DNA from 2 places in the Streptomyces sp. NBC_00726 genome. Region 2 is predicted to be linked to the other one. Evidence: riboswitches for the same ligand, from Rfam matches in the RefSeq annotation. Region 2 holds a riboswitch; the other holds the start of a gene.
The links. Region 2 has a riboswitch for cyclic di-AMP ahead of OG338_RS18745 (NlpC/P60 family protein). Riboswitches for the same ligand answer to the same signal wherever they lie in the genome.
Positions count from the first base shown of each region.

Region 1: linked by a shared signal. The riboswitch ahead of OG338_RS02195 (C40 family peptidase) and the one ahead of OG338_RS18745 (NlpC/P60 family protein) in region 2 are both predicted to bind cyclic di-AMP.

Region 1 is NZ_CP108983.1:526,717-530,113, reverse strand. It holds gene OG338_RS02205 (helix-turn-helix domain-containing protein) at 1-801, opposite strand, end outside; gene OG338_RS02200 (ATP-binding protein) at 1,007-1,438, shown strand; gene OG338_RS02195 (C40 family peptidase) at 1,445-1,918, opposite strand; cyclic di-AMP (ydaO/yuaA leader) riboswitch at 1,922-2,118, opposite strand; gene OG338_RS02190 (hypothetical protein) at 2,425-2,733, opposite strand; gene OG338_RS02185 (ATP-dependent Clp protease proteolytic subunit) at 2,741-3,373, opposite strand.
Region 2 is NZ_CP108983.1:4,157,654-4,161,050, reverse strand. It holds gene pcrA (DNA helicase PcrA) at 1-1,137, opposite strand, end outside; cyclic di-AMP (ydaO/yuaA leader) riboswitch at 1,322-1,472, shown strand; gene OG338_RS18745 (NlpC/P60 family protein) at 1,471-2,625, shown strand; gene OG338_RS18740 (hypothetical protein) at 2,685-3,038, opposite strand; gene OG338_RS18735 (NlpC/P60 family protein) at 3,348-3,397, shown strand, end outside.

The DNA.
Region 1 (3,397 bases), 3.6 Mb from region 2:
GTGCGTCTGAAGGGTCTCGAAGGCCGTGCTGTACGCCGCAAGGTCTTCTTTCCGTTCCAGATAGAGGCTACTCGTCAAGTGGTCAAGAACGACCACGTCAAGGTCGGAAGCGGTCGGAAAGGAGAAGATAACGAAAGGGCTTGTCAGGCTGACATAGCCGCCGACCGAGAACGGAAGTAACTGGAGTCGCACATGGGGAAGTCGTGCCACCCGGGCGAGATGGCGCAGCTGCTCCCGCATCACCCGCCGGCCGCCGACCTCCCGGCGCAGCACCGCCTCGTCCAGGACCGCGCTCAGCCGCAGCGGCGGATCGCTCCGCAGCACCCCCTGCCGGGTCAGCCGCACCTCCACCAGCGAGTCCAGCTGACCGGACGGCAGCCCGTCCAACGAGGCCCGGGTCACCGCGCGGGCGTAGTCGGCCGTCTGCAACAGGCCCGGCACCACCGTGGTCTCCAGCGTGCGGGCGGTGCGCGCCTGCGACTCCAGACTGATGAAGTCACGGTACTGGGGCGGGATGAGCCCCCGGTAGGCGTGCCACCAGCCGGCGCCGCCCCCGCCCGCCGAACCGGCGAGCGCGCCCAGGACCTCGCGGAGCTTCGGATCGTCCATGCGGTACGCGTCGAGGAGCCGGTTCACATCCTCCGGCCGCACCCCGCTGACACCTGTCTCGATCCGGCTCACCTTCGACTGGTGCCAGCCGAGGAGCGCCGCCGCCTCCCGGCTCGTGAGACCTGACGCGTGACGCAGGCTCCGCAGCTCCTCTCCCAGCTTGCGGCGCCGTACCGCAGGGCCGTGCTGCATCCGATGGCTCCCTCCGCTGTCCGACGAGCAGACAGTGTGACGCCGGAGGGGGTCCGCGTGGGGAGAGTTCACCGGATTGAGCGACAGATATATGCATATCTTGGCGGATCGTCGCCCCGGAGGGCACCATCGGTGGCACTCTGGCGCGAAGCACAACCGGTCCCGCTCGCTGGGCCGGTATCGGGTGGGAAAGGGACGGCTCGCCATGGCAGACCATCAGGAAGCACGTGTCACCCTGCCGAGCGAGCCGGTCTCGGTCTCCGCGGCCCGCGGGTTCGTCGCCCGGGTACTGACGGAGTGGGGCCTGCCCGAGGACGCGGAGATGGCCGACACCGTCCGCCTCATCCTCTCGGAGTTGGCCACCAACGCCGTCCTGCACACCTTCGGGCAGTCACCCACCTTCACCGTCGAGCTGCGCCTTGAGCGGGACGAGGAACTGCGCCTCGGCGTGACGGACAGCCACCCCCGCCGGCCCCAGCGGCTGCCCGCCGCCGTCCAGCAGGACAACGGACGCGGCATGGTCATCATCCGCTCGCTGGCCAAGGAGTACGGTGGCCGGCTGGCCGTCACCCCCACCGCCGACGGCGGCAAGACCGTCTGGGTGGCCCTCCCGTGGCAGGTCCCCGTCCAGCCCTGAGGCGCCTCAGGCGACCCGGCCGTAGTAGACGCTCCGGGTCCAGATCTTCTCCAGGCGCACCACGGCCCCGGTCTTCGGCGAGTGCCAGATCTTCCCGCTGCCGGCGTAGATGCCCACGTGGTAGACACCGCGCCCCGAATGGAAGAAGACCAGGTCACCCCGTTGGCGCTTGGACGCCGACACGTGCCTGGTCCTGTTGTACTGCTGCTGGGCGGTACGGGGGAGTTTCCTGCCGGCCTTCTTGAACGAGTAGAGCGTCAGCCCGGAACAGTCGAAGCTGCCGGGGCCGGTGGCGCCCCAGCGGTAGGGCGCCCCCTTCTTCGACGCGGCGACCTTCAGGGCCTTCATCGCATGGCCGGCCGCCTGCGCCTCGGGCGCGGCTCCTGGGACGCACAGCGTGCCGCCGACGGCGGCGAGAGTCATGACCGAGGCCGTGGTGGCCCGGGCGAGCAGAGACGGGACATGTACCTGCGCAGTCATGCGCAACCCTTCGTCAGCCGCCTGTGAAGGATGACCTGTCGGGTTCGGGCTGGCGAAGTTGCCCGGCCGCGCGCGGCGGCTTCACCCCGAGGGACGGCCGGAGATCCGGCGGTCCCGTAGTGCTCGGGTCCTCCACTCCTGCCGATCCACTCCTGTCGACCAGTCATCCGGGCGGCGGCAGGACTCGGCGTCCGCCCGGACCGCCCCGCCGCGGTGGCGGGGGCTTGTCGTCCCAGGGATCTTGACGCACCTCGGGCCGGATTTCCGCGCCGGAACAGCCATCGGTGAAGACCGTCACGGATGGCCCGTTCAGGTGGACGGAAACCCGGACGGCGGTCCGCCGGCCGCCCGTCGCCACGGCCGTACCAGCGGTGTCGCGAAGGAACGCGCCCCACGCGCATCAGGAAAAGGCAAATCGGACCGTCGCTCGCGCGAGGGAACACCTACGCCGAACGAGCGAGGAAATCCCGCGCGCCCGCCGGGCGTGTCGGTGACCTGCCGGGGTGTCAGTCCGGCGGGACGGGCGGCAGGGCGACCCGGGCCGCCCGCCGCTCGCCGTCCAGCTCCCGCAGCGCGCGGGTCAACGTGCTGCTGTGGATACGGGTTTCGCCGCGCCGGTGCATCAGTGCGAGCGCGTCCCGTAAGGCCGCCGCGTGCGAGGCGAGGGCCTGGGCGGCGCGCAGGGCTGTGTAGGTGTCGTCCCCGTGCGCCGGGTTGATCCGGCCCACCTGGTCGACCACCCGCAGATAGCCGTCGATGAACGCGGACTCGGCCCGGGTCAGGGCGGGCAGCGGCGGGAAGTCCGGTGGCTGCATCCCCGGTTCACCACCCGGAGCGCGGCGGCACCGGGACCCGGTTCCGCACGATGTGGTCGACCAGCCCGTACGCCAGGGCGCCCTCCGCGTCGAGGGCGAGGTCGCGCTCGGTGTCCTCGGTGACCTGTTCGACGGAGCGCCCGGTGTGCCGGGCCAGCATGCCGGTCATCGTCTCGCGCATCCGGGCCAGTTCCCGCGCCTCGATCTCCAGGTCGGACGGCTGCCCCTGAAGCGGCTCGTCCAGCGCGGGCTGGCCGACGACCACCTTGGCGCCGGGCAGCATGTGCCGCCGGCCCGGGGCACCCGCGGCAAGCAACACGGCCGCGCCGGCGCCCGCCCGGCCCAGGCAGTAGGTCTCCACCTCGCAGCTGAGGAAGTTCATCGTGTCGTACAGGGCCGTCATCGCGCCGAACGAGCCGCCCGGCGAGTTGATGTACAGCGAGACGGGCCGGTCCGGCGCGTCGTGCTCCAGATACATCAGCTGGGCCACCAGATCGTTGGCGGCCGTCTCGTCCAGAGCCGTGCCGAGGAAGACGACGCGCTCCGCGAGCAGCTTGGAGTACGGGTCGAGGGTCCGGGACCCCTGCGAGGTGCGCTCGGTGAACTCGGGCAGAACGTGGCGGGCGACGGGACGGTACACGGCTGTGCCTCTCCTCCGGTCGCG
Region 2 (3,397 bases):
GGCGTTGGTCCAGAGGTTCTTGGGGCGGCGGCTCTCGTTGCGCTCGATGACCGCGTTGGCGGCGGACAGAATCGTCTGGGTGGAGCGGTAGTTCTGCTCCAGCAGGATCGTCGTCGCGTCCGGGTAGTCCTCCTCGAACTGGAGGATGTTGCGGATGGTCGCGCCCCGGAAGGCGTAGATCGACTGGTCCGCGTCACCCACGACGCACAGCTCGGCGGGCGCATGCTCCGGACCGGCCGGGCCGACCAGCTCGCGTACCAGCGTGTACTGGGCGTGGTTGGTGTCCTGGTACTCGTCGACGAGGACGTGGCGGAAGCGGCGGCGGTAGTGCTCGGCGACGTCGGGGAACGCCTGGAGCAGATGGACCGTCGTCATGATGATGTCGTCGAAGTCCAGCGCGTTGGCCTCGCGCAGCCGGGCCTGGTACATCGCGTACGCCTGGGCCAGCGTCTTCTCGAATCCGTCGGTGGCCTGCCCGGCGAAGGTCTCCTCGTCGATGAGCTCGTTCTTGAGGTTGGAGACCTTGGCGGTGAAGGACTTCGGCGGGTAGCGCTTCGGGTCCAGCTCCAGGTCGCGGCAGACCAGGGCCATGAGCCGCTTGGAGTCGGCCGCGTCGTAGATCGAGAACGAGGACGTGAAGCCGAGCCGCTTGGACTCGCGGCGCAGGATGCGGACGCAGGCGCTGTGGAAGGTCATGACCCACATCGCGTTGGCCCGGGGCCCGACCAGCTGCTCGACGCGCTCCTTCATCTCGCCGGCGGCCTTGTTGGTGAAGGTGATCGCCAGGATCTGGCCGGGGTGGACGCCCCGCTCGGCCAGCAGGTGGGCGATGCGGTGGGTGAGCACCCTGGTCTTGCCGGAGCCGGCGCCTGCGACGATGAGCAGGGGCGACCCGGAGTGCACGACGGCGGCGCGCTGCTCGGTGTTCAGCCCGTCGAGCAGCGCCTCGGGGTCGATGACGGGGCGGTGCGCGCCGTCGCGGTAGTACGCGTCACGGGGCGGCGGGGGCCCGTCGAACACGCCCGCGAACAGGCCCTCCGGCACCGCTTCGGGTGCGGGGTCCTCGGGGGGCGGCGGGGGCGCGTCCTCCTCCTGCTGGAGGCCGGCCAGGAAACTGTCGTCAAAGAGGCTGCTCATCGCTGTCCGAGTCTAGGGCCTGTCCGACGGACAGGCCCGGGCTCTCCACTGACACCCGGCCCCGCTCCGAAAAGGTCACGGAAATGTATCGGGCATATCGCACATCAACCTTCACAGCGGCCCCATGAGTTGGCTAGCGTGCACGTTCGGACGGCCCGTACCCCCAGAGGCGACCTACGCCGAGCGTGCCGCCACGCCGAATCCGGGCCCGCCCGGAACCGGGGACCCACACGCATCACCGGGGTGAATCGGTCCTCCCCCACCGGACCGTAGGGCAGCCTTCCGTTCCGCCCGAACCCGACAGCTAACCCGGTAGGCGGTCCACGGAAGGAGATGCCGGCCTTGGCGTCGCATCGCAAACCGCGCACCCGGGTGCGTTCCACCGCCCCCGCCGTCGGGCTGACCTCGGCGGCGCTGGCCTCGGTGACCCTGCTGTCCTCGCAGAGCGCGATGGCCGCGCCCACCCCGAAGCCGAGCATCGCGGAAGTCCAGAAGAAGGTGGACGACCTCTACCGGCAGGCGGGCAACGCGACCCAGAAGTACAACCAGGCCAAGGAGGCCACGGACCAGCAGAAGTCCAGGGTCGACACGCTCCTGGACGACGTGGCCAAGCGCACCGAGAAGCTGAACGACGCCCGCAGGACGCTGGGCAACTACGCCGCCGCCCAGTACCGCAACGGCGGCCTCGCGTCGACCGCGACCTTCTTCCTGGCCGACGACCCGCAGTCGTTCTTCGCCCAGACCCACCTCATGAACCGGATGGCCGAGCGCCAGCAGCAGGCGGTCACGGAATTCCGTACGCAGCAGGCGAAGGCGTCCAAGCAGCGGGCCGCGGCCGTGCGAAGCCTGGAGACGCTGACCAAGTCTCAGGCCGCGCTGCGCACCAGCAAGCAGAACGTCCAGACGAAGCTGACCGAGGCCCGGACGCTGCTCTCGAAGCTGACCGCCGAGGAGAAGGCGCGGCTGGCGGAGCTGGAGCGGAAGAAGAAGGCGGAGGCCGAGCGGAAGGCCGCGGAGCTGGCGAAGAAGCAGGCCGCCGCCAAGAAGGAGGCCGAGCGGAAGGCCAAGGAGTCGGGCGGCAGCGGTACGGAGACGGGCTCGGGCTCCGGCACCGGCACGGGCTCCGGGAGCAGCGCCTCCACGAAGGCGGAGAAGGTCCTCGCCTTCGCCCGCGCCCAGATCGGCAAGCCGTACGTCTGGGGGGCGACCGGCCCCTCCTCGTACGACTGCTCGGGACTGACGCAGGCGGCCTGGAAGGCGGCGGGCGTCGACATCCCGCGCACCACCTGGGACCAGGTGAACGTCGGGACGCGAATCGCCACGGCGGATCTGCAACCCGGTGACCTGGTGTTCTTCTACGACGACATCAGCCACGTCGGGATCTACAAGGGCGACGGGATGATGATCCACGCACCGAAGCCCGGGGCGAATGTGCGCGAGGAGTCGATCTACTACATGCCGATCTACGGGAGTGTGCGCCCCGCCTGACCGGGGAAGAGAGCCGGTCCGCGCGGGGCCGGCCCCCTCTTTCGAGGCGCGTCCGCCGCTCAGGTCCAGAGCGTGGCGATGAAGATGTTCGCCAGGGTCAGCGCGCCGACCGCCGCGAAGGCGCCCTTTTCGACCTTCTCCTCGTCCCGCTTGACGTAGACGAGCCCCAGGATCACGACCAGGAACAGCAGCTTGATGCCGATCTTGACGTTGTTCACGGGGTGGTCGTCGGCCTGGTCCAGGCCGACCAGGGCGACGCCGGTGACGAGCATGGTCAGCGCGCCGTGCAGCATGCCGGGGACGAACCGGGCGGTGCCGGCCTTCATCGCCTTCATCTGGCCGAGGAAGCCGCCGAGCAGGGCGGCGATGCCGATGATGTGCAGGGCGACGACGAAATCGATGAGTACGCGCATGGTTCCGCACCCTAGAACCCTCGCCCCGGACCGCTCCGGGCAGGGTGGGCCCTACGGGTCGCTTGAATGATGAATGCACTTTTTGCCTGATTCTGGGGTGCTTTTCCCGTTCAATCGGGCTTCATGTGCGGTCATTCGGCGACAATGCCACGCCAAGAGCGACCAATACCCGCCATAACGACACCTTCCCGTGACCTCGGATTAGCGTCCCTTCCCGGTGGCCGTGGAGCAGGAACCGTCCTCGCCGGCCGCCGGAGAAGCCCGCCGGTATACCCCGTCGGGCCGTCGCACGGAAGGACGCCCGCCCCCGTGGCAGCGCATCGCAAACCCAGGCAGCGCCTCATCACCGCCTCCGCGGC